2 regions of the Verrucosispora sp. FIM060022 genome follow, and region 2 is predicted to be linked to the other one. Evidence: predicted binding sites of a transcription regulator. Region 2 holds the regulator's gene; the other holds the start of a gene.
The links. The regulator HrcA, encoded in region 2, represses chaperone genes, less so after heat shock. The targets are predictions, from matches to a motif close to GGTTNGCACNCTCNNNNNGAGNGTGCNAACC.
Positions count from the first base shown of each region.

Region 1: the regulator HrcA is predicted to act here: its motif matches at 6,349-6,379, upstream of groES (co-chaperone GroES).

Region 1 is NZ_RQIV01000002.1:270,548-285,026, forward strand. It holds gene EG812_RS07740 (GuaB3 family IMP dehydrogenase-related protein) at 1-270, opposite strand, end outside; gene guaB (IMP dehydrogenase) at 299-1,861, opposite strand; gene EG812_RS07750 (DUF5319 domain-containing protein) at 2,068-2,487, shown strand; gene EG812_RS07755 (helix-turn-helix transcriptional regulator) at 2,573-3,367, opposite strand; gene EG812_RS07760 (WhiB family transcriptional regulator) at 3,622-4,005, shown strand; gene groL (chaperonin GroEL) at 4,187-5,830, opposite strand; gene groES (co-chaperone GroES) at 5,901-6,209, opposite strand; gene EG812_RS07775 (THUMP-like domain-containing protein) at 6,546-7,850, shown strand; gene ybaK (Cys-tRNA(Pro) deacylase) at 7,861-8,337, shown strand; gene EG812_RS07785 (sugar ABC transporter substrate-binding protein) at 8,700-9,797, shown strand; gene EG812_RS07790 (ATP-binding cassette domain-containing protein) at 9,899-10,717, shown strand; gene EG812_RS07795 (sugar ABC transporter permease) at 10,714-11,973, shown strand; gene EG812_RS07800 (ROK family transcriptional regulator) at 12,002-13,183, shown strand; gene EG812_RS07805 (DUF4142 domain-containing protein) at 13,332-14,069, shown strand; gene EG812_RS07810 (copper resistance CopC/CopD family protein) at 14,079-14,479, shown strand, end outside.
Region 2 is NZ_RQIV01000010.1:38,399-52,877, forward strand. It holds gene EG812_RS23385 (ComEC/Rec2 family competence protein) at 1-335, shown strand, start outside; gene holA (DNA polymerase III subunit delta) at 481-1,461, shown strand; gene EG812_RS23395 (hypothetical protein) at 1,458-1,913, shown strand; gene rpsT (30S ribosomal protein S20) at 2,046-2,312, opposite strand; gene EG812_RS23405 (phosphotransferase family protein) at 2,436-3,422, opposite strand; gene EG812_RS23410 (DUF4240 domain-containing protein) at 3,578-4,111, shown strand; gene lepA (translation elongation factor 4) at 4,206-6,083, shown strand; gene EG812_RS23420 (GlsB/YeaQ/YmgE family stress response membrane protein) at 6,307-6,594, shown strand; gene EG812_RS23425 (phytanoyl-CoA dioxygenase family protein) at 6,777-7,682, opposite strand; gene EG812_RS23430 (hypothetical protein) at 7,902-8,765, opposite strand; gene EG812_RS23435 (enoyl-CoA hydratase-related protein) at 8,883-9,671, opposite strand; gene hemW (radical SAM family heme chaperone HemW) at 9,692-10,915, shown strand; gene EG812_RS23445 (DUF4870 domain-containing protein) at 10,923-11,504, opposite strand; gene hrcA (heat-inducible transcriptional repressor HrcA) at 11,712-12,734, shown strand; gene dnaJ (molecular chaperone DnaJ) at 12,808-13,953, shown strand; gene EG812_RS23460 (16S rRNA (uracil(1498)-N(3))-methyltransferase) at 13,964-14,479, shown strand, end outside.

The sequences.
Region 1 (14,479 bases), on a different contig from region 2:
GGTCGGGTTCTCGTAGCGGGTCCAGAGCCCCTCGACGTTGAGCACGCCGAGGCCGCCGAGCTGGCCCAGGCGTACCGCCGAGGCCGGGCTCATCGTCGCGTCGGAGGGGTGCCCCACGCAGGGGATGCCGAACTGGTACGCGTCCAGCTGCCAGCCGGTGGAGACGTCGTCCACGTCCCGGGTACGACGGCTCGGCACGATGGCGATGTCGTCCAGGTGGTAGCCGCGCTGCGCGGTCTTGCCCAGCCCGATCTCGACCACGTCACGCATGGGGGGCTCCAGTTTTCAACGAAAGGGGTCAGCGGGTGTGGTAGTTCGGTGCCTCGACGGTCATCTGGATGTCGTGCGGGTGGCTCTCCTTGAGCCCGGCAGCGGTGATCCGGATCAGCTGGCCACGCTGGTGCAGCTCGGCGATGCTCTCCGCGCCCGCGTACCCCATCGCCAGCCGCAGGCCGCCGACCAGCTGGTGGGCCATCCGCGACAGCGGCCCACGGTAGGGCACCTGACCCTCGACACCCTCCGGGACCAGCTTCTCGTCGCTCGTCACGTCCTGCTGGAAGTAGCGGTCCTTGGAGTACGACTTCGCCTGCCCACGCGACTGCATCGCACCGAGCGAACCCATCCCCCGGTACGCCTTGAACTGCTTGCCGTTGACGAAGATCAGCTCGCCGGGGCTCTCCTCGCAGCCGGCCAGCAGGCTGCCGAGCATCACCGTGTCGGCCCCGGCGACCAGCGCCTTGGCGATGTCGCCCGAATACTGGATGCCACCGTCGCCGATCACCGGCACGCCGGCCGGTCGGGCCGCTCGGGCGGCCTCCATGATCGCGGTGATCTGCGGCACGCCGACACCGGCCACGATCCGGGTGGTGCAGATGGCACCCGGGCCGACGCCGACCTTCACCCCGTCGGCACCGGCGTCGACGAGCGCCTTCGCCCCGGCGTAGGTGGCCACGTTGCCGCCGACGATGTCGATGGCGACGTCCTTCTTCAGCCGGGCGACCATCTCCAGCACGGCCCGCTGGTGGCCGTGCGCGGTGTCCACGATCAGCACGTCGACACCCGCGTCGACGAGCGCCCGGGCCCGCTTGTAGGCGTCCTCGCCGACCCCGATCGCCGCGGCCACCCGCAGGCGACCGGCGTCGTCCTTGGTGGCGTTCGGGTACTGCTCGCTCTTGGTGAAGTCCTTCACGGTGATCAGCCCGCGCAGCTTGCCGGAACCGTCGACGATCGGCAGCTTCTCGACCTTGTGCTGGCGCAGCAGGCCCAGCGCCTCGTCCTTGCTCACCCCGACCGGGGCGGTGACCAGCGGCGGTTGGGTCATGATGTCGCGGACCGGCGTCGCCGGGTCGGAGACGAACCGCATGTCCCGGTTGGTGACGATGCCGACCAACTGCCCCTCGGCGTCCACCACCGGCACGCCGGAGATCCGGTAGCGCCCACAGAGCTGGTCGACCTCACGCAGGGTGTCGTCCGGGCTGGCGGTGACCGGGTTGGTGATCATGCCGGACTCGGAACGCTTCACCAGGTCGACCTGGAGCGCCTGGTCCTCCACGGAGAGGTTGCGGTGCAGCACGCCGATGCCACCCTGGCGGGCCATGGCGATCGCCATCCGCGCCTCGGTCACCGTGTCCATCGCGCTGGACAGCAGCGGGATGGAGAGGGTGACGTTGCGGGTGAGCCGGGTGACGGTGTTCACCCGGCTGGGCACCACGTCCGACTCGCCGGGTTGCAGCAGCACGTCGTCGAAGGTCAGCCCCAGCGGCACCACCCGGGCCGAGCCCGCCGGCAGCTCGGGCAGGTGGCCGCCCAGCTCGCCAGCATCGGCGCCGGCGGAAAGGTCGGTCTGGGGCGAATTCTCCACGATTGCTCTCCTGAGCTGCTCGAACGGGCTTCAGTGAGGGTGGTCTGGGCACCGGCAAACGGCCGGGCAGGAAGGCGTCAGCCCCATCGTACCCAGTGGCTCCGGTGGCACCCGCGAGCGGCGGTAGGTGCAGCGACGGGATGTCCCGAGCTGGATTGCTCGACGGGGGACGGGCATCGGCGGGTGCTTAGGTCTACGGTGAGGGGGTGCAAGACGAGCCCATCGACCCGTTCACCGGTGACCCCGCCGACCCGGCAGCCGGCCTGGACGACCCTGACCGCGACTCCTCGCTCGACCCACTGACCGACGTCGAACGTCAGGACGTGCTGGAGGATCTCGCCGACCTGGAGATCTACCAGGCGCTGCTCGCGCCGATCGGCGTACGCGGGCTCGTCATCGAGTGTGAGGACTGCCGCGAGCCGCACTACTTCGACTGGGACCTGCTCCGGGGCAACCTGCGGCACCTGCTCAGCTCCGGGCGACCCCGGGTGCACGAGCCGGCCTTCGATCCGGACCCGGACCACTACGTCACCTGGGACTACGCGCGCGGCTACGCCGACGGCGTGCACGACACCCTCAGCGAGGGCACCGAGGACAGCGAGGACGAGGCCGCCTCTCGGGACTGACCCGTACGCCCGGGTGACGGCATCAGCGGAGCACAGCCGTCACCCACAGAGGACTCGCCCCGACGGGGTCGGCGGCCTACGGCCGTCAGGCGACCAGGCCGGCACGGAATCCGGCGGCCACCGCGTGAGCCCGGTCCCGGGCGCCCAGCTTGCGGAACAGCCGCCGGGCGTGGGTCTTCACGGTGTCCTCGGAGACGAACAACTCACGGCCGATCTCGGCGTTGCTCCTGCCCTCGGCCATGCCGAGCAGCACCTGCAACTCGCGTTCGGTGAGCCCGATCGTGGACCGGTCGGCGCGGGGCTGCCTGGCGGCGCTCTTCTCCTCCTCGGCGTCCGGCTCGGCCGGATCCTCGCCGCGCTGCACCGGCACCATCGCAGGGCTGCCCGCCGCGTCCGTTGCCGTCCAGGTCGGGGAGCTGTCGCCGGTGGGCCGACCGTTGGGCGCCGGCCGCTGGCCGCCCACCGCCGCGGTGTCCCGCGCCGGGTCGGCGATCCGGTGCCGGTTTGCCCGACCCGGTGCGGCCAGCAGCAGCAGCGCCTTGGCGACCGCGCTGGTCAGGTCATGGTCGATGCCCTGGATCAGCCCACGCGCCCCGGCATGGATCGTCGCCGCCGCCGCCTCGGACTCCTCCATGCCGAGCAGCAGCACCGCGGCCTGCGGCGCGCGTGCCAGTACCCGCCGGACGAACCCGGCACTGTCGGGGCGGGTGAGGGCGGTGTCGGCGAGCACCACGTCGGCGGGACGCTCGGCCAGTCGCAGCATCACCTCGGGGTCGGAGACGGCCGTCCGGACAGCACCGGACAATCCCAGCCGCGCCGCTGCGGAAGTCAAATGCTGTGCAGCGAGCGGCGTCCGAACGCACACAAGAACGGTACGCACAACGATCTCCTCTCCGCAGACGAGCAGACCATGACCGGGCAGCCTCGGGAGGAACTTCCGGGCAATCCTCCCAAGTTTTCCGACAGATAGGTCATTTGCCCCAAGTCGCCACAGCTTTTGGATCACAAGACGTGTGAGCCGAGAACGGCCGGGGTACCGGGGGCTCAAGGCCGGGAACGGTGCCCTGCGCGGCCCGCCGCCCGGACAGCCGGCCAACAAGCATCTCGCGGTGCCGCGCGAGAGGAGGGGTGCTGATGTCGAACGTACGCAGACTGCCCGGACCCATCGTCGACCTGTGGGACTGGCAGCGCCTCGGTGCCTGCCGGGGCCGCGACAGCGCACAGTTCTTCCACCCGGACGGCGAGCGGGGCTCGTCGCGGCTGCGCCGCGAATCGGGTGCGAAGGCCGTCTGCCGCGCCTGCCCGGTGCGGGCCGAGTGCGCCGCGCACGCCCTGACCGTGCGGGAGCCGTACGGAGTCTGGGGCGGCTTCAGCGAATCCGAGCGGCTGCGGCTGCTCGCGGTCGGCTGGGAGGATCTCGCCGACCGCCGGCAGACCCGGGTGGACGTCGCCCGCCTGGAGGCCCGGCTGGGCAGCAGCCACCGGTCGACCGTCCCCACCCAACGCAACGTCGCCTGATCCACCCATGAACCACCGCTGCCGCGCCCTGCACAGGGCGCGGCAGTGTGCTTCCGGCGCCATGGCGGGAACCGGTGCCGGCTGATCCTCGTGTGCTGCGCCCTGTCAGCTGACAGCCGCCGAGCGGTACGGCGGGTGCTCCGGGGGAGCGGCGCACCCGCCGTACCGTGTCACGGACGGCTCAGAAGCCCGGGCCGTGCTGGTGGCTGTGGCCGTGACCGTGGCCGTGCCCAGCGGCGGCGGCCTCCGGCTCCTTGGGCTTCTCCACCACGAGGCTCTCGGTGGTGAGCAGCAGGCCGGCGATGGACGCGGCATTGGTGACCGCGTTACGGGTCACCTTCACCGGGTCGATGATGCCGGACGCGGCCAGGTCCACGTAGTCGCCGATGGCAGCGTCGAGGCCGTGGCCCCACTTGCCCTCGGTGACCTTCTGCACCACGACGTACCCGTCGTGCCCGGCGTTCTGGGCGATCCAGCGCAGCGGCTCGACAAGCGCCTTGCGCACGATCGACACGCCGACCTTCTCGTCACCGGTGAAGCCGAGGTCGTCGTCGAGCACCGACAGGATCTGGGCCAGGGCGGCGCCACCGCCGGGCACCGTACCCTCCTCGACCGCGGCCTTGGTCGCGGCGATGGCGTCCTCGATGCGGTGCTTGCGCTCCTTCATCTCGACCTCGGTGGCCGCGCCGACCTTGACCACGGCGATGCCACCGGAGAGCTTGGCCAGCCGCTCGGCCAGCTTCTCCCGGTCCCAGTCGGAGTCCGAAGCCTCGATCTCCTTGCGGATCTGGGCGACCCGGTCGGCGACCTCGCCGGCCTGGCCACCACCGTCGACGATCGTGGTGTTCTCCTTGTCGACCACGATGCGCCGGGCGGTGCCGAGCACCTCCAGGCCGACCTGGTCGAGCTTGTAGCCCAGCTCGGGGGCGACCAGCTCGGCACCGGTCAGGATCGCCATGTCCTGGAGCATCGCCTTGCGGCGGTCACCGAAGCCGGGCGCCTTGACCGCGCAGACCTTGAGGGTCTTGCGGATCGAGTTGACCACCAGGGTGGACAGTGCCTGACCCTCGACGTCCTCGGCGATGATCAGCAGCGGCTTGTTGTCCTGGAGGACCTTCTCCAGCAGCGGCAGCAGCTCCTCGATCGCCGAGATCTTCTGCGTCATGATCAGAATGTACGCGTCCTCCAGGACCGACTCCTGCGCCTCCACGTCGGTGACGAAGTTCGGCGAGATGAAGCCCTTGTCGAACTGGAGACCCTCGGTGACGTCCAGTTCGGTCTGCAGCGCCGAGCCCTCCTCGACGGTGATCACACCGTCGCGGCCGACCCGCTCCATCGCCTCGGCGATCAGCTCACCGATGGTGGAGTCCTGCGCCGAGATCGTCGCCACGTGCGCGACGGACTTCTTGTCGGAGACCTCGACGGCCTTGCCGAGCAGCGCCTCGGAGACCTTGGCCGCGGCGGCGTCGATGCCGCGCTTGAGACCCGCCGGGTTGGCGCCCGCGGTCACGTTGCGCAGGCCCTCGCGGACCATCGCCTGGGCCAGCACGGTCGCGGTGGTGGTCCCGTCGCCGGCGACGTCGTTGGTCTTGGTCGCCACCTCCTTGACCAGCTGCGCGCCGAGGTTCTCGTACGGGTTGGTGAGCTCGATCTCCTTGGCGATGGTCACACCATCGTTGGTGATCGTCGGCGCACCGAATTTCTTGTCCAGGACGACGTTGCGCCCGCGCGGCCCGAGCGTGACCTTGACCGCGTTCGCGAGCGCGTTGACACCGTGCTCCAGCTGGTGCCGGGCGTCATCCGAGAAGCTCAGGATCTTCGCCATGTATGTCCCTTCGAAGCGACGTTGCCCCGGCCCGGCGAGCCGGACCGGGGCAACGACACTGATCGGTTGCTTACTTCTCGATGATCGCGAGGACGTCGCGGGCGGAGAGCACCAGGTACTCCTCGCCGGCGTACTTGACCTCGGTGCCGCCGTACTTCGAGTAGAGGACGGTGTCGCCGACCTTGACGTCCATCGGGATCCGGTCACCGTCGTCGTCGAAACGACCCGGGCCGACAGCGAGGACAGTGCCCTCCTGCGGCTTCTCCTTGGCGGTGTCGGGAATCACGATGCCCGACGCAGTGGTGGTCTCAGCCTCGTTCGCCTGGACCAGGATCCGGTCCTCGAGCGGCTTGATCGCAACCTTGGTCGCGGTAGTCACGGGCATACCCTCCTGGGGTACTGGTTTCGTTACCGGTCGGCGTACCGACCAGCGTCAATCTGCCACATGCCACCGGGCGGGGCCGTCGTCGCGGGTGCCGGTCCGCCTGGCGTTCAACTCCCGGGCACGAGGGCCCGAGGGTTGGCACCCTCAGGGTGAGAGTGCTAATCGCAGGTTATTCCTCGGCTAGCACTCCGTCAAGGAGAGTGCCAACGCTCCCCTCTCGTGTCGACACCTTTCCGACACCAGCGGCCCGCCCGGTGGCGTGCGGCGTAACCGTGTCGATCACACCCGGCCGGGCGGATGGGGTGGTCGGTGGGTCGGGACAATGGGTGGGTGGATCTGGAGCAGCTTGCGGCGTTGCGTACGCCCGAGGGGTCGGATGCGCTCGCGGCGGCGGCCCGGGTGGCCGGCGGTGACCCGCTGGCCGCGGCGGCGGCGCTGCGCTCGGCCGGGATCCCCGCCGGGTTGGCGGCGGCGGCGCTGACCCAGGCGGAGCTGCGCCGCCGGGCGGCGGGCAAGTTCGGGCCGGCGGCGAGCGGCATGTTCTTCACCCGGCCCGGCCTGGAACAGGCCACCCGAGGGGTGGTCGCGCGACGCCGCGCGCGCCGGCTGCGCAAGGCCGGGGTGACCAGCCTGGCCGACCTGGGTTGCGGACTGGGGGCCGACGCGCTCGCCGCCGCCCAGGCCGGCATCCGGGTGTACGGCGTGGAGGCCGACCCGCTCACCGCCGCGCTGGCCGAGGCGAACGCGCAGGCAACCGGGCTGGCCGAGCTGTTCACCGTCGAGTGCGGGGACGCGACCGCGTTCGACGTGAACCGGGTCGAGGCGGTCTTCTGCGACCCGGCGCGCCGCCGGGCCGGGACCGGACGTCGGATCTTCGACCCGAACTCGTACTCGCCGCCGTGGGACTTCGTCACCGGGCTCGCGCAACGGGTGCCCCGGACGGTGGTGAAGGTCGCCCCCGGTCTCGACCACGCCCTCATCCCCGCCGGCACCGAGGCCGAGTGGGTGAGCGTCGACGGCAACCTGGTCGAGGCGGCACTCTGGTGCGGCCCGCTCGCCGAAACCCCCCGCCGCGCGACCGTGTTGAAGGAAGGGCCCCCTGTTAACGCCTCCGGTAGTAAAGGGGCCCCTTCTTATCACCTCGTCAACGGAACCAGCGTCCACCAACTCGTCGGCTCGGGACGGCAGGAGGCACCGGTCGGGCCGGTACGCCGCTACCTGTACGACCCTGACCCGGCGGTGATCCGCGCCCACCTGGTCGCCGAACTCGCCGCCGACCTGGATGCCTCGCTGGCCGACCCGAGCATCGCCTACCTCTACGCCGACGCGCCGACGTCGACGCCGTACGCCCGCTGCCTGGAGGTGACCGACGTGCTGCCGTTCTCGCTGAAGCGACTGCGGGCGTTGCTGCGGGAGCGCCGGGTCGGCCGGGTGGAGATCCTCAAGCGTGGCTCGGCGCTGGAACCCGAACGGCTCCGGCACGACCTGCGCCTGACCGGTGACCAGCCGGCGAGCCTGGTGCTGACCCGGGTCGCCGCCGCCCCGACGGTGCTGGTCTGCCAGCCGGTCACCAGCAAGGGCCACGGAGGGTCGAGGCAGGAAAGTGTCTGGCCTTCGGACCGGGGGCGCAGCTAGGTTGGCGCACATGACGGGACGGGGTACGCCGGCGATGGTGCTGCTGACGAAGCACCGCATCACCCATCGCACCCATCCCTACGATGTCGCGGCGGATTCGCCGAACTACGGCGGGTTGGTGGCCGCCGCGATCGGCGTACCACCTGGACGGGTCTTCAAGACCCTGATCGCCGAGGTGGACGGTGCTCTCACCGTGGCGATCGTGCCGGTGACCGGCGAGTTGGACCTCAAGGCATTGGCCGCGGCCGTCGGTGGCAAGCGGGCCACGCTTGCCGAACGCGGCGCCGCCGAACGCGCCACCGGCTACGTACGCGGCGGCATCAGCCCGCTGGGGCAGCGTAAGCGGCTACCCACTGTGCTCGACGACTCCGCCCTGGAGCACGACACGGTGTACGTGTCGGCGGGCCGGCGCGGCCTTCAGGTCGAACTGGCCCCGGCCGATCTGGTCGCCCTCACCGACGCCCGGACCGCACCCCTCGCCACCTGACCTCGGTCATCACCGTGGCTCCGCAACGGTGGGACCCCGGAGTGCAGGTCAGCCGCACTGCACCGAAACCGTGTCGATTCGCCCTACCTCCTGGCCCGATGAGGCCAAGGTGCGCCGGGGCGTGCACCCTCTGCTGTCTGCCACGTCCGCCGATGTAGGCGTATGACCAGGCATTTCAGCTTGCCGATGCCACCGCGGTGACACGAGCACTTCATGGGCGTTGCCGAATTGTTACTGCCGACAACAAATTAGCGCCCAGCGCGCCCTTGTGTCGACGCCCGACAGCGGAATACGTTGCCGGGCACAACAAAAGAACACCATCAACACACCGACACCTTCCCACTCTCGAAAGGACCCTGCACATGCGCAAGGGCTTCCTCGCCATCGGCGCTGTGGGCGTGCTCGCCCTCGGCAGCCTGACGGCCTGCGGCGACGATTCCGGCGACCAGGCCGGCGGCGGCTCCGGCAAGACCCCGAAGATCGGCGTGATCCTGCCGGACAGCAGCTCCTCGGTCCGCTGGGAGAGCGCGGACCGCAGGTTCCTCAAGGAGGCGTTCGACGCGGCCGGCGTCCAGTCGGACATCCAGAACGCGCAGGGCGACAAGAACGCCTTCCAGACCATCGCCGACCAGATGATCACCAACGGGGTCACCGTGCTGATGATCGTCAACCTGGACTCCGGCACCGGTAAGGCCGTCCTCGACAAGGCCAAGTCGCAGGGTGTCGCCACCATCGACTACGACCGTCTGACCCTCGGCGGCTCGGCGCAGTACTACGTCAGCTTCGACAACGTGGCCGTCGGCAAGCTCCAGGGTGAGGGCCTGGTCAAGTGCCTCACCGATGCGAAGGTGGAGAAGCCGGCGATCGCCTACCTCAACGGCTCGCCGACCGACAACAACGCCACCCTGTTCAAGGAGGGCTACGACTCGGTCCTCAAGCCGAAGTTCGACTCCGGCGAGTACACCAAGGCCGCCGACGACTCCGTGCCGGACTGGGACAACACGCAGGCCGCGACCATCTTCGAGCAGCAGCTCACCAAGACCGGCGGCAAGATCGACGGCGTGCTCTCCGCGAACGACGGCCTCGGCAACGCCGCCATCTCGGTGCTGAAGAAGAACAACCTCAACGGCAAGGTCCCGGTGACCGGGCAGGACGCCGACCCGCAGGCGCTGCAGAACATCCTCGCCGGTGACCAGTGCATGACGGTCTACAAGGCGGTCAAGAAGGAGGCGGACGCCGCCGCCGAGCTGGCCATCGCGCTGGCCAAGGGCGAGCGCAAGGAGACCGGTCAGACGGTCCGGGACCCGGAGGGCAACCGTGACGTGCCCGCCGTCCTGCTCACCCCCGCGGCGATCTACAAGGAGAACGTCAAGGACGTCATCGCCGACGGCTACGTGACCAAGGAGCAGGTCTGCACCGGCGACTACGCCAAGCTCTGCACCGACGCGGGCATCAGCTGACCTGTCCCCCGCCAGAGTGACGCCGCCCGGTACGGCTACCCCGTACCGGGCGGCGTCACTGGACGGGCCCCGATCTCCCTCCGTGGAATAAGGAGAACCCCGTGTCCGCGAACCCACTGCTGGAGCTACGCGGGATCGACAAGAGTTTCGGTCCCGTCCAGGTGCTGCGCGACGTCGCCTTCGCCGCCTACCCGGGCGAGGTCACCGCCCTCGTCGGTGACAACGGCGCCGGCAAGTCGACCCTGGTCAAGTGCATCAGCGGCATCTATCCCGTCGACGCCGGCGAGTTCATCTTCGACGGCCGACCGGTGACCATCAACAGTCCGCGCGACGCCGCCTCGCTCGGCATCGAGGTCGTCTACCAGGATCTCGCGCTCTGCGACAACCTCGACATCGTGCAGAACATGTTCCTCGGGCGGGAGAAGCGCAACGGCCTCGTCCTGGACGAGCCGACGATGGAACAGATGGCCGCGGAGACCCTTGCCGGGCTCTCCGTACGCACCGTCAAGTCCCTGCGCCAGCACGTCTCCAGCCTCTCCGGTGGGCAGCGCCAGACCGTGGCGATCGCCAAGGCGGTGCTCTGGAACAGCAAGCTGGTGATCCTGGACGAGCCGACCGCCGCGCTCGGCGTCGCGCAGACCGCCCAGGTCCTCGAACTCGTTCGACGGTTGGCCGACAACGGCCTGGCCGTCGTCCTCATCTCGCACAACATGAACGACGTCTTCGCCGTCTCCGACCGCATCGCCGCGCTCTACCTCGGCCAGATGGTCGCCCAGGTGAAGACGACAGAGATCACCCACGCCCAGGTGGTCGAGCTGATCACCGCCGGCCGCTCCGGCGAGCTCGGACTCGCCGCCGATCCGGGCGTCAACGGCAACGGCGCGGCGCCGGCCGACAGCACCGCAGGAGGCGTCTCATGAGCATCACCGCCGTCACGAAGGAGGGCCCCGCCGCCGTCGCACCGGCACCCACCGTCGGCAGCCACGTCCGCGACTACTGGCAGCGGGTACGCGGCGGAGACATCGGCGCCCTGCCTGCGGTCGCCGGTCTGCTCGTCCTCTGCACCATCTTCTCGATCATGCGGCCGTCGTTCCTCACCGCCGGCAACTTCGCCAACCTGTTCACCCAGGGCGCGGCGGTGACCCTGATCGCGATGGGTCTGGTCTTCGTCCTGCTGCTCGGCGAGATCGACCTGTCGGCCGGTTTCGCCAGCGGCGTCTGCGCGGCGGTGCTGGCCAACCTGGTCACCGTCCTGGGCTACCCCTGGTACGTCGCGGTGCTCGCCGCCCTGCTCACCGGCATGGTCATCGGCACCACACTCGGCTTCCTGGTCGCCAAGGTGGGCATCCCCTCGTTCGTGGTCACCCTCGCCGGCTTCCTCGCCTTCCAGGGCGTGGTGCTGCTGCTGATGAAGGAGGGCCGCAACATCTCGGTCCGCGAGCCGGTGGTGGTGGCGATCGTCAACCGCAACATGCCGGTCGCGCTCGGCTGGACGCTTGCCGCGATCGCGGTCGCGGGATTCGCCGTGGTGCAACTGCTCCGCTACCGCAGCCGCGCCGCCCGGAACCTGATCAACGATCCGTTCCCGGTGGTGCTGGGTCGCATCGCCGCCCTGGCGCTCGTCCTGGGCCTCGCCGTCTACGTGCTCAACCTGGAACGCAGCCTCAACACGCTGATCACCTCGCTCAAGGGTGTGCCGATCGTGGTGCCGATCGTCGCCGTACTGCTGGTGGTCCTGACTTTCGTGCTCCAGCGCACCAGCTACGGCCGGCACATCTACGCGGTCGGCGGCAACCGGGAGGCCGCCCGCCGGGCCGGCATCAACGTCGACCGGATCCGCATCTCGGCCTTCATGATCTGCTCGACCATGGCCGCGGTCGGCGGGATCGTGGCGGCCAGCCGGGCCAACTCCGTGGACCCGAACACCGGCGGCAGCAACGTGCTGCTCTACGCCGTGGGCGCAGCGGTGATCGGTGGCACCAGCCTCTTCGGCGGCAAGGGACGCATCCTGGACGCGGTTCTCGGTGGCGCCGTCGTGGCCGTGATCGACAATGGGATGGGTCTGATGGGCTACAGCTCCGGCGTCAAGTACGTGGTCACCGGCGTCGTGCTGTTGCTCGCGGCCAGTGTCGACGCGCTGTCCCGACGACGAGCTTCGGCCACCGGAAACCGCTGAACGCACCACCGAAAGTAGTAACCACCCGATGCGCGTAGGACCCAGCCAGGACGAGATCCGCCGGCAGAATCTCGGCGCGCTGCTGCGTTACGTGCACCTGCACGGGGCGACGACCCGCGCCGAGTTGACAAACGCGCTCGGGTTGAACCGGAGCACCATCGGCGCGCTCACCGCCGACCTCGCCGCGGCCGGCCTGGTGACCGAGGGGGCGCCGAAGGAAACCGGCCGGGCCGGACGACCGTCGCTTGTCGTCCGGCCCGAGTCGGACCGGATCTTCGCGTACGCGTACAGCATCGAGGTGGATCGGCTGCGGGCCGCGCGGGTCGGCCTCGGCGGCGCGGTGCTCGACCGCCGGGAGCTGGACCGGCCGCGCGGTCTCTCCGCTGCGGAGGCCGCGCCGCTGCTGGCCGGGGCGGTCAAGGAGATGCGGCAGGCGTTGCCGGCCGATGCCGTCTGCGTCGGCGCCGGCATCGCGATCTGCGGCATGGTGCGCCGCGACGACGGCCTGGTCCGGCTCGGGCCGACCACCGGCTGGGTGGACGAGCCGATCGGGGCGGCGGTCAGCGCCGAACTCGGCGTCGAGGTGCCCGTCACCGTCGGGAACGTGGCGGACGTGGCAGCCTTCGCCGAGCACGCCCGGGGCACCGCCGCCGGCTGCGACAACGTCATCTACCTCTACGGGGACGTGGGTGTCGGTGCCGGGATCATCGCCGGGGGCCGGCGGCTGACCGGGCACGGCGGCTACAGCGGCGAGGTCGGTCACATGGTGGTGTCCCGGGACGGGGCCCGCTGCGAGTGCGGCAACCGGGGCTGCTGGGAGACCGAGATCGGCGAGCACGGCCTGCTGCGCGCCGCCGGGCGCTCCGACGCCCGGGGCCGCGACGCGCTGCTGGCGGTCTTCGACGCCGCCGACCGGGGCGACGCCCGGGCCCAGACGGCGGTACGCCAGGCCGGCGACTGGCTGGGCTTCGGCGTGGCCAACCTGGTCAACATCTTCAACCCGGAGATGGTCATCTTCGGTGGCACGATGCGTGACCTGTACCTGGCCGCCGCCGCCCAGGTACGCAGCCGACTCAACTCCAACGGGCTGCCCGCCTGCCTGGAGCACGTACGCCTGCGCACCCCCATGCTCGGCGCGGACGCCCCGCTGATCGGCGCCGCCGAACTGGCCTTCGAGCGGCTGCTCGCCGACCCCCTCGACGTCGGCTGAGCTGTCCGCACGCACCGCCGTGAGGTGGATTCGCGAGCGATGAACTGATCGGCCGGTCGATCCGTACCAGTGTGCGGACGGGCGGCCAACGGCGTGCGGACGCCCGTCGGGCAGATGATCGGTTCTCGACCGAGGAGGCACCGCAGACATGGCATCGCTGGATTCCGCTCGTCGCCGGCAGGGCAATCGGTCCCCTCGGTTGGCGGTGCTGCTCACCACGATCGCCGCGGCCCTCGTCGTGCTGCCCGGGATGGCGTTGGCCGCGCCCGCAGGTCAGCAACTCGCCGCCGCCGATCAGGCCCTGCTCGACGGCGTACGGCTGGCCGGGCTCTGGGAGATGCCGGCCGGGCAGATGGCCGCCGAGAAGGGCCAGTCCCGGGTGGTCCGGGAGATCGGCGCGGAGATCGCCCGGCAGCACGAGGAACTGGACCGGCTGACCGTGGAGGCCGCCAACAAGCTGGGTGCCACCATCCCCAACCAGCCGACCGCCGAACAGCAGCAGTGGCTGACCGAGATGAAGGACGCCACCGGGGCCCGCTTCGACCAGATCTTCGTCACCCGCCTCCGGGTCGCCCACGGCAAGATCTTCCCGGTGGTCAGCGCGGTGCGGGCCAGCACCCGCAACGACGTCATCCGGGACCTGGCCAACGCCACGAACAAGTTCGTCGGCGACCACATGCTGATGCTGGAGAGCACCGGTCTGGTCCGGTACGCCGAACTGCCGCCGGCCGCCCTGCCCGCACCGGGCAACGACGGTCTGATCGCCGCCGCGTCGGCCAACACCGGTCCGCAGATCGGCATCAGCAACACGGTGATCTGGGTGGTCTTCCTCGGTGCCATCGGCACCGGCGGCTTCCTCAGCTACCGCCTGCTGCGCCGCAACTGATCCCGCGCGATGCCCACCCGTACCCGGGCCGGAGTCCTGCTCGGGCTGGTCCTGGCCACCTGCTGCGCCACCCTGGGCGCGGTCCTGGGGGCGGCCGGCCCGGCGGCGGCGCACGCCGTCGTGGTCGCCACCACGCCGCAACGTGACGAGGTGCTGGGCTACGCCCCGCGCGAGGTGCTGGTGACCTTCAGCGAGCCGGTCGCCGTCGTGCCCGGGCGGGTGCAGGTGCTCGCCCCGGACGGCAAACGGATCAACGTCGGTGACCCGGAGGTCCGCGACCGGACCATGCGCATCGCGCTGCGGGCGGCGGACCGACCGCTCGGCACCTACCTGGTCAGCTACCGGGTCGTCTCCGCGGACAGTCACCCGATCTCCGGCAGCTTCACCTTCGCCGCCGGCGCCCCGTCGGC
Region 2 (14,479 bases):
TGCTCACCGGCGACGCGGAGACCGAGGAGCAGCAGGCACTGCGGGAACGGTTGCCCGCACACCGGCTGCGGGCCGACGTGCTGAAGGTTGCCCACCATGGCAGCGCCTTCCAGGACGCAGCCTTCCTGGACGCGATCGCCCCGGCGGTCGCTCTGGTGCCGGTGGGTGCGGGCAACACCTACGGGCATCCGAGCGACGCGCTGCTGGCCCGGTTGTCCCGAGGCGGGGCGCGGGTGCTGCGTACCGACGTCGACGGGGACGTGGCGGTGGTGCTCGACGCGTCCGGGCTGGCAGTGGTGCTGGGCGGTGTCGATCTGAGCCGGTCCACCTCGTGAAGCAGGTTCACTACCGACCAGAAAATAGACCCCAATTTATGGGGATTGGCGGCAAATTAGATATATGTCTGGATTTGCGCTGTGTGCGGGGTCTGCCCGTGCGGTGCGGCCGACCGGACTGGACCGGGCCGCTGAGCGTGCGAATATGGGCGGCGTGACCGCCGCCAGTGCCGCTCCTATTGTGCTCGTCCTCGGTGACGAGGAGCTGCTCGCCACGCGTGCGGTGGCCGAAACCGTCGCCGCCGCCCGGGCCGCCGACCCGGACGTCGATGTCCGCGAATACCAGGCTGGTCAGCTCAGCGTCGGCGAGATCGACGAGATGCTCAGCCCGTCGCTGTTCGGTGGTCGCCGGGTGCTGGTGCTGCGTTCCGGTCAGGACGCCCGCAAGGACCTGGTCGCGGCCCTGCTGGCGTACGCGAAGCATCCCGACCCGGACGTACAGCTGATCGTGCAGCATCTCGGTGCGGCCAAGGGCAAGGCGTTCGCCGACGGGCTGAAGGCGGCCGGTGCCCACATCATGCCGGCAGCCAAGCTGAAGGGGCACCGTGACCGGGTGGCCTTCGTCCGGGACGAGTTCCGCCGGGCCGGCGGGCGGTGCACCGACGACGCCGCCGAGGCGTTGATCGCCGCGGTCGGCAACGACCTGCGGGAGCTCGCTGCGGCCTGCGCACAGCTGATCGCCGACACCGACGGTCGGATCGGCGCCGACACCGTGGCCCGCTACTACCGGGGCCGGGTGGAGGTGAGTGGCTTCACCGTGGCCGACGCCACCATGGTCGGTGACCTGCCGGGTGCGCTGGAGGCGCTGCGGTGGGCCCTGCACGTCGGAGTGGACCCGGTGCCGATCGCCGACGCGCTCGCCGACGGGATCCGGACAGTCGCCCGGGTCGCCTCCGCCGGGAGGGGCAGCCCGTACCAGTTGGCGAGCAGCCTGGGCATGCCGCCGTGGAAGGTCGAACGGGCCCAGCGGCAGGCACGTGGCTGGACGCCCGAGGGGCTGGTTCAGGCGATGCAGGCGGCGGCCGAGTGCAACGCGGCGGTCAAGGGCGGCTCGGACGACCGGGCGTACGCGCTGGAACGGGCCGTCTTCTCAGTGGCCGCCGCGCGGCGGGACGGCAGCAGATGAGCGGAGCCTCCCGTGGCTCGTGGGCCACGATCCCGGCGGACGAGCAGCGGTACCGCCCGTTCTACGCCCGGGCGCTGAGGCTGCGTTTCGTCAATCCGGGTGGGGTGCTCTGCTTCCTGTTCTTCGAGGGGGCGATCGCGTTGGCGACCCTGCTCGTCCTCGCCGAACTGGTCAAGTGGTGGGCGATCGTGGTGCTGCCGACGGCGGTGGCCGTCATGGTCAAGCTCAACGACCTGGTGGCCGCGGTGGTGATCCGTTCGGCGGCCGCCGTGCCCGAGCAGGAACGCGACCGGTTTCGGCGGCAGATGGAACCGGTCGTGGGGCGGGCCCAGGTCGACTGGCTGCCGCACAGCGTGCCCGGTGTGGTGGTCCGGGTCGGGCCGGCGGACGGCGTCAAGCCGACCAGCGGCACCGAGGCGGCGTCCGGCCGGTCAGCAGGCAGGCGAGAGTAAGCCCCGGCCGGTCGACGGGGTGGCAGAGAGCAAGCCGCAGCCAGTCGGCGGGTGGACGACGAGAGCGGTGGACGACGAGAGTAAGCCCCAGGGCAGTGCCCCGGGGCTTACGTCAGGTCAGCGGTCGCTGGCTCAGGAGGCGAGCGACGCCACGCGCTTGGCGATCGCCGACTTACGGTTCGCCGCCTGGTTGGCGTGGATGACGCCCTTGCTGGCCGCCTTGTCCAGCTTGCGGGAGGCCTCCTGCAAGAGCACGGTGGCCTTCTCGGTGTCACCGGCCTCAGCAGCCTCGTGGAACTTGCGGATGGCGGTCTTCAGCGACGACTTGACCGACTTGTTACGCAGCCGGCGCTTCTCGTTCTGCCGGTTGCGCTTGATCTGGGACTTGATGTTCGCCACGCGACAGCCTCGTCTTGATAGCTCGGGTTGGTCAGCTTGTGCGCGCGACGAGCATGCGTCATCGCTGCGCGAAGAGCCAGGTTACCAGGTCGGCTCGGACGAGCCAAAACGGCACCCGACCAGTCAGGTCCACGCCTGGCGGCGGGCCAACCAGGCCAGGGCCTGCTCGCCGGTCCACCGCTGGTGGGCGGGTAGCTGGGCCGACGCCGTCGGTGGGGGCGAGGCGGCGGCCGTCAGGTGGTAGCCGGCCAGGGCGGCCAGCGTCACGTCCAGCGCGTCGGCCGGCGCGTCGGCGGCGGCCGGGTGGGTGGCGAAACGGCTGTCCACGTCCAGGCCGCTGGCGTACCCGGTGATCAGTAGTCCGGCCAGGTCGAACCAGGCCGGCCCGTGACACAGCCAGGTCCAGTCGCAGAACCAGGCGGTCGCGTCAGTGCCGATCAGGATGTTGTCCACCCGCAGGTCACCATGGGTCAGACCGGTCGCCTCGGCGGCGTACCCGGGCAGTTTCGACTCCAGCGCGACCAGTTCGGCCAGCCGGCCCGCCACCGGTGCGGGTAGCGGCGGTGTCGGTTCCCGGCCGGCGGCCACCTCACCCCACCAGAGGATGTCCTCGCGGGCCAGGTCGGCGAGGCGGGGCAGCCCGAGTTCGGCGAGGTCGGTCGGCGGCTCGGCGAGCGCGGCGGCGATGTCGACGAACCCGGCGAGCGTGGCGTCCAACTCCGCCGGATCCCACGGCAGCCGGGGTGTGTGCCCGTCGACCGGGTCCAGGCAGAGCGCGTACCAGCCCGCCTCCCACAGTGTCCAGCGCAGTCGCGGAACGGGCAGCCCGGCGGGTAGCCGGGTGAGGATCGCGGCCTCCCGGGCGTACCAGTCGACCAGGTGTGGCTGCTCGGCGTGGGCCGCGGCCTTGACGAACGCGCTGCCGCCGTCGGCGGTGCGCAGCACTGCGGCGAAACCCCGGGTGAAGCCGGCGGTGGCGACCCGGGCCTCGACCACCGGCGCGCCGAGGCGGGCCGACAACGCGGCCCGGACCGCCGCCGGCAGGGCCGCCCAGCCGGGCCGCTGGGCGGTGGCGTGGTACGACACGGGCGACGCAGGCGGGTTGCTCACCCCACCATGCTGCCCGGTGGCAGCGCCACCGCACGCCCGGCTGCCGAGGGGCACGGCGCGACCGGCCAGCGCGTCCGGGGAGCGACCACGCAAGGGCGACCATCACCGCGCGTGCCGTGCGGTGGTGGTCGCGGCGTCTGCCAGACTGCCAGGCCATGAGGACCGACGAGTTCTGGCAGTTGATCGACAGCGCCCGGTCCGGTGGGGGAGAGCCGGACGCCATCGCCGCTCGGGCGGTCGCGCTGCTCGCCGCCCGCGATCCCGAGGAGATCATCGGGTACGCCCGCCACCAGCGGCGTGTCCTCACCGCCTCCTATCGGGTCGACCTCTGGGGTGCGGCGTACCTGATCAACGGCGGTGCCTCCGACGACGGCTTCGAGTACTTCCGGGGCTGGCTGATGACCCAGGGCCGGGAGGTCTTCGCCCGTGCGGTGGCCGATCCGGACTCGCTGGCCGACCTGCCGCGCGTGCGGTCCGCCTCGCTCAGCGGCGAGGAGTTCGAGTGCGAGGACATGCTGGCGGTGCCGTGGGACGCGTACCGCAAGGCGACCGCGACCGAACTCCCCACCGACCGGGAATCGCCGCCGGTGCCCGACCTGAACGACTTCTGGGACTTCGACGACGCCGACGAGGCCCGGCGTCGGTTGCCCAAGCTCGCGGCCCTCTTCGTGGAGCCGCCGCAGGAGTGACGGACGCCCGGCCGACGCGCGGCGGGGACGTGGGAGCATAGAGGGGGCCGGCACGAGCCGGCCTGCTCACGTCAGCCGACCAGAACGGACCGCTGTGCCACCGACGCTCGATACCGGCGCGAACGCTCCTGGTGCCACCGACCCGGCGCGGATCAGGAACTTCTGCATCATCGCCCACATCGACCATGGGAAGTCGACCCTGGCCGACCGGATGTTGCAGCTCACCGGAGTGGTCGACCCTCGGCAGATGCGTGCGCAGTACCTCGACCGGATGGACATCGAGCGCGAGCGCGGCATCACCATCAAGAGCCAGGCCGTACGCATGCCGTGGACCATCCGCGATGGTGAGCGGGCCGGCGAGCAGGCCGTGCTCAACATGATCGACACTCCGGGGCACGTGGACTTCACCTACGAGGTGTCCCGCTCGCTGGCCGCCTGCGAGGGCGCGATCCTGCTGGTCGACGCCGCCCAGGGCATCGAGGCGCAGACCCTGGCGAACCTCTACCTCGCCCTCGAGAACGACCTGCACATCATCCCGGTGCTCAACAAGATCGACCTGCCGGCCGCCCAGCCGGAGAAGTACGCCGAGGAACTCGCCCACCTGATCGGCGGTGACCCGGCGGACTGCATCAAGGTCTCCGGCAAGACCGGTGAGGGTGTGCCGTACCTGCTCGACGAGATCGTCCGGCAGTTCGTCCCGCCGGTCGGTGACGCCGACGCGCCGGCCCGCGCGATGATCTTCGACTCGGTGTACGACGTCTACCGGGGCGTGGTCACCTACGTCCGGGTGATCGACGGGCGGATCAGCGCCCGCGACCGGATCAAGATGATGTCCACCGGCGCGGTGCACGAGTTGCTGGAGATCGGCGTCATCTCGCCGGAGATGGTGAAGTCCGAGGCGCTCGGCGTCGGCGAGGTCGGCTACCTGATCACCGGGGTGAAGGACGTCCGCCAGTCCCGGGTCGGTGACACGGTCACCATCAACGGGCGCCCGGCGGCCGAGCCGCTCGGCGGCTACAAGGACCCGAAGCCGATGGTCTACTCGGGCCTCTACCCGATCGACGGCTCGGACTACCCGGCCCTGCGTGACGCACTGGACAAGCTCAAGCTCAACGACGCCGCGCTGACCTACGAGCCGGAGACCTCCGGTGCGCTCGGCTTCGGGTTCCGCTGCGGCTTCCTCGGCCTGCTGCACCTGGAGATCATCGGGGAGCGGCTGGAGCGGGAGTTCAACCTGGATCTGATCTCCACCGCGCCGAACGTGGTCTACCGGGCCATCTCCGAGGACGGCCAGGAGGTCGTGGTCACCAACCCGAGCGAGTACCCCACCGGCAAGATCGCCGAGGTGTACGAGCCGACGGTGCGGGCCAGCGTGCTGACCCCGAACGACTACGTCGGTGCGGTGATGGAGCTGTGCCAGAGCCGTCGGGGCAGCCTGCTCGGCATGGAGTACCTCTCCGCCGACCGGGTGGAACTGCGCTACACGCTGCCGCTGGCGGAGATCATCTTCGACTTCTTCGACCAGCTCAAGAGCCGCACCAAGGGCTACGCCTCGCTGGACTACGAGCCCACCGACGAGCAGGCGTCCGACCTGGTGAAGGTCGACATCCTGCTGCACGGCGAGCCGGTGGACGCGTTCAGTGCCATCGTGCACAAGGACAAGGCGTACGCCTACGGCACCACGATCGCCGCGAAGCTGCGCAACCTGATCCCGCGCCAGCAGTTCGAGGTGCCGATCCAGGCCGCCATCGGCAGCCGGGTCATCGCCCGGGAGACCATCCGGGCGATCCGCAAGGACGTGCTCGCCAAGTGCTACGGCGGTGACATCAGCCGCAAGCGCAAGCTGCTGGAGAAGCAGAAGGAAGGCAAGAAGCGGATGAAGATGGTGGGCCGGGTGGAGGTCCCGCAGGAGGCCTTCATCGCCGCGCTCTCCTCCGACTCCGGGGACGGGAAGCCCACCGGCAAGAAGTAGCCCCCTCGGGTGCGGTAGTCGTTTCGCCGCAATGGCGGTCACCAGGCAATCCGGTGACCGCCATTGCGGCGAAACCGTGTTGACCCACGGGTACGGGCAGGGCGGTGAGACCGGTGGACTGTCGACCGGCATAGGTCGGTTTGAGTTCTTCGCGGGTCGGGCATTAGGCGGTCACGACAGGAAAACCACAAATGTGGATCGTCTTTTGTGAAGGAGAGCGACCATGGAGCTCACCGTCTGGGGCATCATCACCGCGCTGATCGTCGGTCTGATCGTCGGCGCACTGGGCCGCCTGGTGGTGCCGGGCCGTCAGCCCATGCCGATCTGGCTGCACATGCTCATCGGTGTCGGTGCCGCGCTGCTCGGTACCGTGATCGCCCGCGCCTCCGGCTTCGCCGAGACCGCCGGCATCGACTGGCGGGAGCTGATGCTCCAGGTGCTGCTGGCCGCCATCGCGGTCGCGCTGGTCGCCGGGGTCGGCCGCAGTCGCCGGGGCGTCACCCACCGGTAACCGCTGATCACGAGAAAGGCACCCGACCATTCAGGTCGGGTGCCTTTCTTTGCCGTGCGCTTCGCCACCCGCGTTGCTCTCATCAGCGCCGGTGCGGCGGTGTGTGCCGCGAGGTGCTGCCGGGTGTTAAGAAGGGCACCTTTTAGTACGCGAGGCGTTAATAAGGGGCCCTTCCTTACACCTCAGCGGAGCCAGGGGATGTTGCGGTTGAGCAGGCCGCGCTGCTTGAGTTCCTTGCGCAGCGGGATCTCGTCGTCGATGTAGCCGTCCCAGTTGATGCCCCAGTAGTTCGCGGTGTGGGTGCCCTCACCGCAGAGCTGGCGCTGCACCGGCGTGCGGTTGTTCCACCACTCGCCGTTCTTGTCGATGTGCAGCTCGTCGAGGGGACGGATCCACCGGTAGGTGTAGCCGACGAAGAGCATCTTGCGGGTGATGTTCGACAGGTTCGTCGACCGCGAGTGCCACTGGCGGCGGTCGAAGATGAAGGCGTCGCCCGGGTTGGCGGTGATCTCGACGGTGCCCTCCGGGTCCGGGTTGTGCACCGTGGTGTCCGCCGGACGCGGCAGCGAGTTCCACAGGTGGCTGCCCGGGATGACCTTGGTCGCGCCGCGGCCGGTCTCCGACAGGTCGGAGAGCACGTAGGCGACCTTCAGCGAGAACATCGGCCGGGGCAGGTTCGGGTCCATCGTCTCCGGGTCGGAGTTCTGCCGGTACCCGTCCTGGTGCCACCCCCAGTACGGCTTCTCCGGCTCCAGCGCCGGTGGAGTCACGTCGAGGTGGTTGTGGTGCGAGTAGATGTTCCACCCGGCCAGGCCCCACATGTACGGGAAGGCGATCGGGTGGGTGAGCAGATCGCCGAAGAGCTCGTCGCGCTCAAGGAAGCCCAGCAGGTGCAGGGTGCCGTCCTTGGTCGTGTTGCCCTTGGCCTTCTCCTCGGCGTACACCCGGTCGACCGCGGCTTCGAGGGCCGCCCGGTGGTCCTCGGTCAGGACGTTGCGCAGCAGGAGAAAGCCCTGCTCGTGGAACTCCTTGCGGTCGACGTCACTGATCGGTTCATAGCCGGTGCGGTCGCCGTAGTCGAAAGCCACGTCGTACCCCTCCCCAAGAGGTGAAACCATTTCTGGCACAGGTGGCCGATCGTAACGCGCCGTGGCATCGGCCGCCGGACCGCCCGTATCGATCCCGGCGATGATGACGACGCACCGCAGTGACGCGACTACCTGCAGTCACTCAGAGTGGCAATGCTGGGCTATTGATAACGGAATGCCGGTTTTTGCGGTTACTGCGGGTAAGGAGATCGGGGTCTGTCAGGCGTCCGCGAATACCTCGGCGACGACCTCGGCATGCTCCCGCGAACCGTCACCGACCCGGCTCCACGAACCACCCCGGTTGGTCCACTCCAGGTCGCCGAAGCGCACCCGTTTCACCCCGTGATCGTTGGCGTGGGCGACCAGCCAGTGCGCGTACCGCCAACCATCGAGTTGGTTCGCCGCGGTGACCGTGAGCCCGGTCAGATGCGCCGTGGTCGCCGAGGCGGTCAACCCCCAGTCGAGGTGGAGACCCTGGGTCAGCGCGGTGGCGGCAGCCTCACCCCGCATCGCCGGATCGCCGCCGAAGGTGCAGACCACCGCACCCGTGGCGTGGCCGAGCAGCGCGCGGGCGAGCACCTCCGACTCGTCGGCCCACTTCTCGTACGCCTCGGGGAAGGCGGACCGCTGCACCTTCTGCGCCGCGTCGGTGACCCGCATGTCCTGCCAGCCGCGCACCTTCTTCAGCGCGGCGTAGAACCGGTCGGCCGCGTACCGGGGATCGCGGATCTTCTCGGGGGTGCCCCAGCCCTGGCTCGGTCGCTGCTGGAACAGGCCGACCGAGTCGCGGTCGCCGCCGGCCAGGTTGCGCAGCCCGGACTCCTGGTAGGCGGTGGCGAGCGCCACCACCACGGCCCGGTCGGGAAGCTCGTGCTGGATGCCGATGGCCGCGATGGTCGCCGCGTTGGCCATCTGATGAGCGTCGAGGGTCACCTTCCCGTCGGCCTGCACCGTGCAGGCCCGGCTGGCCAACGGCAGCCGTAGCCGCTCTCCCACCTGCCGCATGCCGAGCACGATGCCGATCACGGCGACCAGCACGACGACCAGGAAACCACCCACGACCACCCGAGTTCGCACCCACACCTCCCGTACGACGTCCGCCGAAAGCGTACGTCCCTCAGCGCCCGACCTGGGTCGTCCGACCAGTTCCACCGCAAGCGATCCGCGTCGGGACGGAAGTTCCCCGATAGCGGCCGATCCTCACCTGTCGAGTTCGGCGACCCAGCGCGGCGGACGCTTCTCCCGGAACGCGGTGACCCCCTCGATGCCGTCGCTGGACAGGAAGTAGCGGGTGGACAGGGTGCTGAGGTCCGCAAGGTCGGCGCGCAGCTCGGTGGCGGGCGGACGGCGCAGCAGTTCCTTCGCCCCGGCCAGCGCCGACGGGGCGCCCCGCACCAGCGAGTCGAGGTAGCGCTGCACCGCGGCGTCCAACTCCTCGGCCGGCACCGCGGCGGTGACCAGACCGATCTGCGCCGCCCGCCGGCCGTCGAAGGTGTCACCGGTCAGGTACAGCTCGGCCGCCGCCCGAGGGTGCAACCGGGGCAGCACGGTCGCCGAGATAACCGCGGGGATCACCCCGATGCGTACCTCGGTGAAGGCGAAGGTGGCCTCGGCGGCGCAGATCGCCAGGTCGGCCGCCGCGATCAGGCCCAGACCACCGGCTCGGGCCGGGCCGGCGACCCGGGCCAGCACCGGCTTCGGGCACTGCCAGACCGCCGCGAGCACGTCACCCAGCATCCCGGCGGGCACCGTCCCACTGGCGTACGCCGCTGCCGTCTCCTTCAGGTCCGCCCCGGAACAGAAGACCGGGCCGGTGTGGTCCAGCACGATCACCCGGACCGTGTCGTCGGCGACCGCGGCGTCCAGCCCGGCCAGCAGTTGGGTCATCAACGGCGTGGAGAGGGCGTTGCGGTTGGGTGGGCTGTCCAGGGTGAGGGTGCTCACCCCGCGGGCCGTGGTGACCCGTACCAGCGCGTCGGGAGAGGTCATGGGAGGGCACACTAGTGGCCATGCCCGGCGTCCTTCCAGCAGGCGAACCCGTCCCGACCGACGGGTCGTTGCCCGCCTCCGCCCGAGCGAGCGTCGGTGACCAGGGCTTCGGTGTGTACGTGCACGTGCCCTTCTGCGCCAGTCGGTGCGGCTACTGCGACTTCAACACCTACACGGCGCAGGAGTTGGGCGGCGGCGCGAGCCGGGACAGCTACGCCGACACCGTGCTGGCCGAGTTGGCGCTCGCCGCGCGGGTGCTGGGCGACCGTCCGCCCCGTCGGGTGGAGACCGTCTTCGTCGGCGGTGGGACCCCCACCCTGCTGCCCGCCGACGACCTGGCCCGCATCCTCGACGCCGTCGACCGCACCTGGGGACTGGCCGCCGACGCCGAGGTGACCACCGAGGCCAACCCGGAGTCGGTCACCCCCGCCTCCCTCAAGGAGTTGCGGGCCGCCGGCTACACCCGGATCTCGCTGGGCATGCAGTCGGCCGCCCCCGGGGTGCTCGCCGTGCTCGACCGCCGACACAGCGCCGGCCGGGCCACGGCCGCCGCGCTGGAGGCCCGCGACGCCGGATTCGACCACGTCAACCTGGATCTGATCTACGGCACGCCGGGGGAGCGGCCGGAGGACTTCGCCGCCTCGCTGGACCAGGTCGTGGCGGCGGGCGTCGACCACGTCAGCGCGTACGCCCTGATCGTCGAGGACGGCACCCGGCTGGCCGCCCGGATGCGTCGCGGTGAGCTGCCGTACCCGGACGACGACGTCGCCGCGGACCGCTACCTGGCCGCCGAGGCCGCCCTCGACGCGGCCGGCTTCTCCTGGTACGAGGTGTCCAACTGGGCCCGTACGCCGTCGGGCCGGTGCCGGCACAACCTGCTCTACTGGACCGGCGGCGACTGGTGGGGTCTCGGTCCGGGGGCACACAGCCACGTCGGCGGGGTGCGCTGGTGGAACGTCAAACACCCCACGGCGTACGCCCAACGCCTGGCCGCCGGCCGGTCACCCGGCCTGGCGCGGGAGGTGCTGACCGCCGACGAGGCCCGGATGGAGGAGGTCATGCTCCGGCTGCGGCTGGCCGAGGGCCTGCCGCTGGACGTCCTCGACGACGCCGGGCGCGCGGCTGCGGCGCGGGCGGTGGCCGACGGCCTGCTGGCCGCTCCCGCCCACGCGGCCGGCCGCGGGGTGCTGACCCTGCGCGGCCGGCTGCTCGCCGACGCCGTGGTGCGTGACCTGCTGCCCTAGCTGCCGATCAGCCCTTTATGAAGGAGAAGCTCATCGGGTACCGGTAGAGGACGCCTTCGTTGGCCTTGACCCCGCCGATGATGCCGAAGATCAACGGCACGAGCCAGACCAGCATCGGGACGAAGAAGAGAATGCCGCAGGTGATCGCGGTGAGCACCCAGCTCAGCAGCCCGACGACCGCCCAGGTGAGCTGGAAGTTCAGGGCCGCGACGGCGTGCGCCCGGACGACCGGGGACTGCTGCCCGCGGGTCATGTTCGCGATCAGCGGCGCCACCCAGCCGAGCAGGCCGCCACCGAAGACCACGCCGAGCGGGCCGCCGAAGTGGGCGATCAGGGCCCACGTCTTGTCTTCGTTGGTGCCGTAGCCGCCACCGGGCGCGCCGTAGCCGCCGGTCGGGTAGCCGACACCGGGCGGAGGGTAACCACCGGGCGGCGGATAACCACCCGGCGGTGGGTAGCCGGCCGACGGAGGCTGGTCACCGGGCGGCGGGTAGCCGCCGGGCGGGGGATATCCGCCCTGGCCAGACGATCCGGAAACGGGAGCCGTGGGATCGTCGCCGAAACTCGGGGGACGAGGTGGTTCAGTCATGGGGCTCACGGTAGGTGCCAGCGGCAATGACGCACCATAGCGACACCGGCGAGTGTCAAGTCTCCGATCGGACTGCGGACAACTCCGTTTTCTTGATCATCGCGCTGCGGGGGGCCTCGACGTAGACTGGCACTCGCTACAGTCGAGTGCCAGGGCGTCCGCCGACGGTGGGTGACGCTCGACACTGACCTGCGACAGGAGGTGGAGATGGGTCTCGACGACCGCAAGCTCGCCGTACTGCGGGCGATTGTCGAGGACTACGTCGCCACCCAGGAGCCGGTCGGCAGCAAGGCCCTGGTCGAGCGGCACCAGCTCGGTGTCTCGCCGGCCACCGTCAGAAACGACATGGCCGTGCTTGAGGAAGAGGGCTACATCCGGCAGCCGCACACCAGCGCCGGTCGAGTGCCCACCGACCGCGGCTACCGGCTCTTCGTCGACCGGTTGAGCCGGGTCAAGCCGCTCAGCCCGGCCGAACGCCGGGCGATCGAGCGCTTCCTGGCCGGCGCAGTCGACCTCGACGACGTGGTGCACCGCACCGTCCGGCTGCTGGCACAGCTGACCCGGCAGGTCGCCGTGGTGCAGTACCCCAGCCTGGCCCGGTCCCGCGTACGGCATCTGGAGCTGGTGCCGATCTCCACCACCCGGCTGATGCTCGTCGTGATAGCCGACACCGGGCGGGTCGAGCAGCGGCTGGTCGAGCTGCCCGCCCCGATCCACGCCGACGACGTGCTGGATCTCCGCCGGACGGTCAACGAGAAGCTGGTCGGCATCCAGTTGTCGGAGACCCCACCGCTGGTGCAGACCCTCATCGACGAGTGCGTCCCGCATCTGCGTGGTGCCATGACCACCCTGTCCACCGTGCTGCTGGAGACACTTGTCGAGCGGCACGAGGAGCGGATCGCGCTGGCCGGCACCGCCAACCTCGCCCGCGGCGGTCTCCTGGACTTCCAGGGTTCCCTGCGGCCGATCCTCGAAGCCCTCGAGGAGGAGGTCGTGCTGCTCAAACTCATCGGCGAGGTGGAGCCGAGCACGCTACGGGTACGCATCGGTGACGAGAACGAGATCGACAACTTGCGGGCGGCCTCCGTGGTCAGCACCGGCTACGGCCCGGGCGCGACCATCGTCGGGGGGATGGGCGTGCTGGGGCCGACCCGGATGGACTACCCCGGGACCATCGCCACGGTGAGGGCCGTGGCACGCTACGTGGGCGAGCTGCTGGCCCAGAACTGATCAGTCAGGGCCGACGGTGGGCTGCCGCCGCCGACCGGCGTAACGCGAGACGAACACGAGGACACGGAACGCAGTGGCCAGGGACTACTACGGCATTCTCGGCGTCAGCCGGGGCGCCTCCGATGACGAGATCAAGCGCGCGTACCGCAAGCTCGCGCGGCAATTCCACCCGGACGTGAATCCGGATCCGGAGGCACAGGAGAAGTTCAAGGACATCAACGCCGCGTACGAGGTCCTCTCGGACGATCGGAAACGGCAGATCGTCGACCTCGGTGGCGACCCGTTGGCCCCGGGCGGTGGCGGTGCCGGTGGCCCGGGCGGGCCCGGCGGCGCCGGTCCGTTCGTCGGCTTCCAGGACATCATGGACGCCTTCTTCGGCGGGGCCACCGGTGCCGGCCGGGGACCGCGACCGCGTACCCGCCCCGGTGCCGACGCGATCCTGCGGCTGGAACTGGACCTGCAGGAGACCGCCTTCGGGGTGGAGGCGCCGATCACCGTGGACACTGCGGTGCTCTGCACCACCTGCTCCGGTGCGGGCACCGCCGCCGGCACCCACCTGGCCACCTGCGAGGCGTGCGGTGGCCGCGGCGAGGTGCAGTCGGTGCAGCGCACCTTCCTCGGTCAGGTGGTCTCCGCCCGGCCGTGCACGGTCTGCCAGGGCTACGGCACCACCATCCCGAGCCCCTGCCCGACCTGCGCCGGTGACGGCCGGGTCCGGACCCGCCGGTCGCTGACCGTCAAGATCCCGGCCGGGGTGGAGGACGGCATGCGGATCCGGCTGGCCCAGCAGGGCGAGGTCGGCCCGGGCGGTGGCACCGCCGGTGACCTCTACGTCGAGATCCACGAGCGGCCGCACGACGTCTTCTCCCGCAAGGGCGACGACCTGCACTGCCGGGTCACCGTGCCGATGACCGCCGCGGCGCTCGGCACCCGACTGACCATCAAGACGCTCGACAGCGAGGAGCCGGTCGACGTCAAGGCGGGCACCCAACCCGGCAGCACGCTGCGGCTGCGGGCCCGGGGCGTACCCCATCTGCGGGGCACCGGTCGTGGTGACCTCTACGTCCACCTCGACGTGCGTACCCCGACCAAGCTCGACGCCGACCAGGAGCGGATGCTGCGCGACTTCGCCAAGACCCGCGGCGAGGAGGTCGCCGAGCTGACCAAGCAGGGCGGCTTCTTCTCCCGGATGCGCGACGCCTTCAACGGTCACGGCTGACCGACGTCCCGTGTCCGCTCCGCTGTTCCTGGTCGAGTCGCTGCCCACCGCCGACACGATGGTGCTCGACGGCCCCGAGGGGCACCACGCCGCCACCGTGCAACGGCTACGGGTCGGCGAGGAACTGCTGCTCGGCGACGGCCGGGGCGGCACGGCCGCCGCCGTGGTCAGCGCCGTCGGCCGGGGCACCCTGGACATCGAGATCACCAGCCGGGGGTACGTCGACGCGGCGAACCCCCGGCTGGTGGTGGTGCAGGGCATCGCCAAGGGCGACCGGGGGGAACTGGCCGTACAGGCGATGACCGAAGCGGGAGTGGACGAGATCGTCCCCTGGGCGGCCGGCCGGTCGGTCGCGCAGTGGCGAGGGGACCGGGGCGTACGGGCCCGGGACAAGTGGGTGGCCACGGCCCGCGAGGCGGCGAAGCAGGCCCGCCGGGCGTGGCTGCCCGTGGTGGCGGGCGCGCCGGACGAGCCCACCGCATCGGTGGCCCGACGCATCTCCGGCGCCGCCGCCGGCTACGTCCTG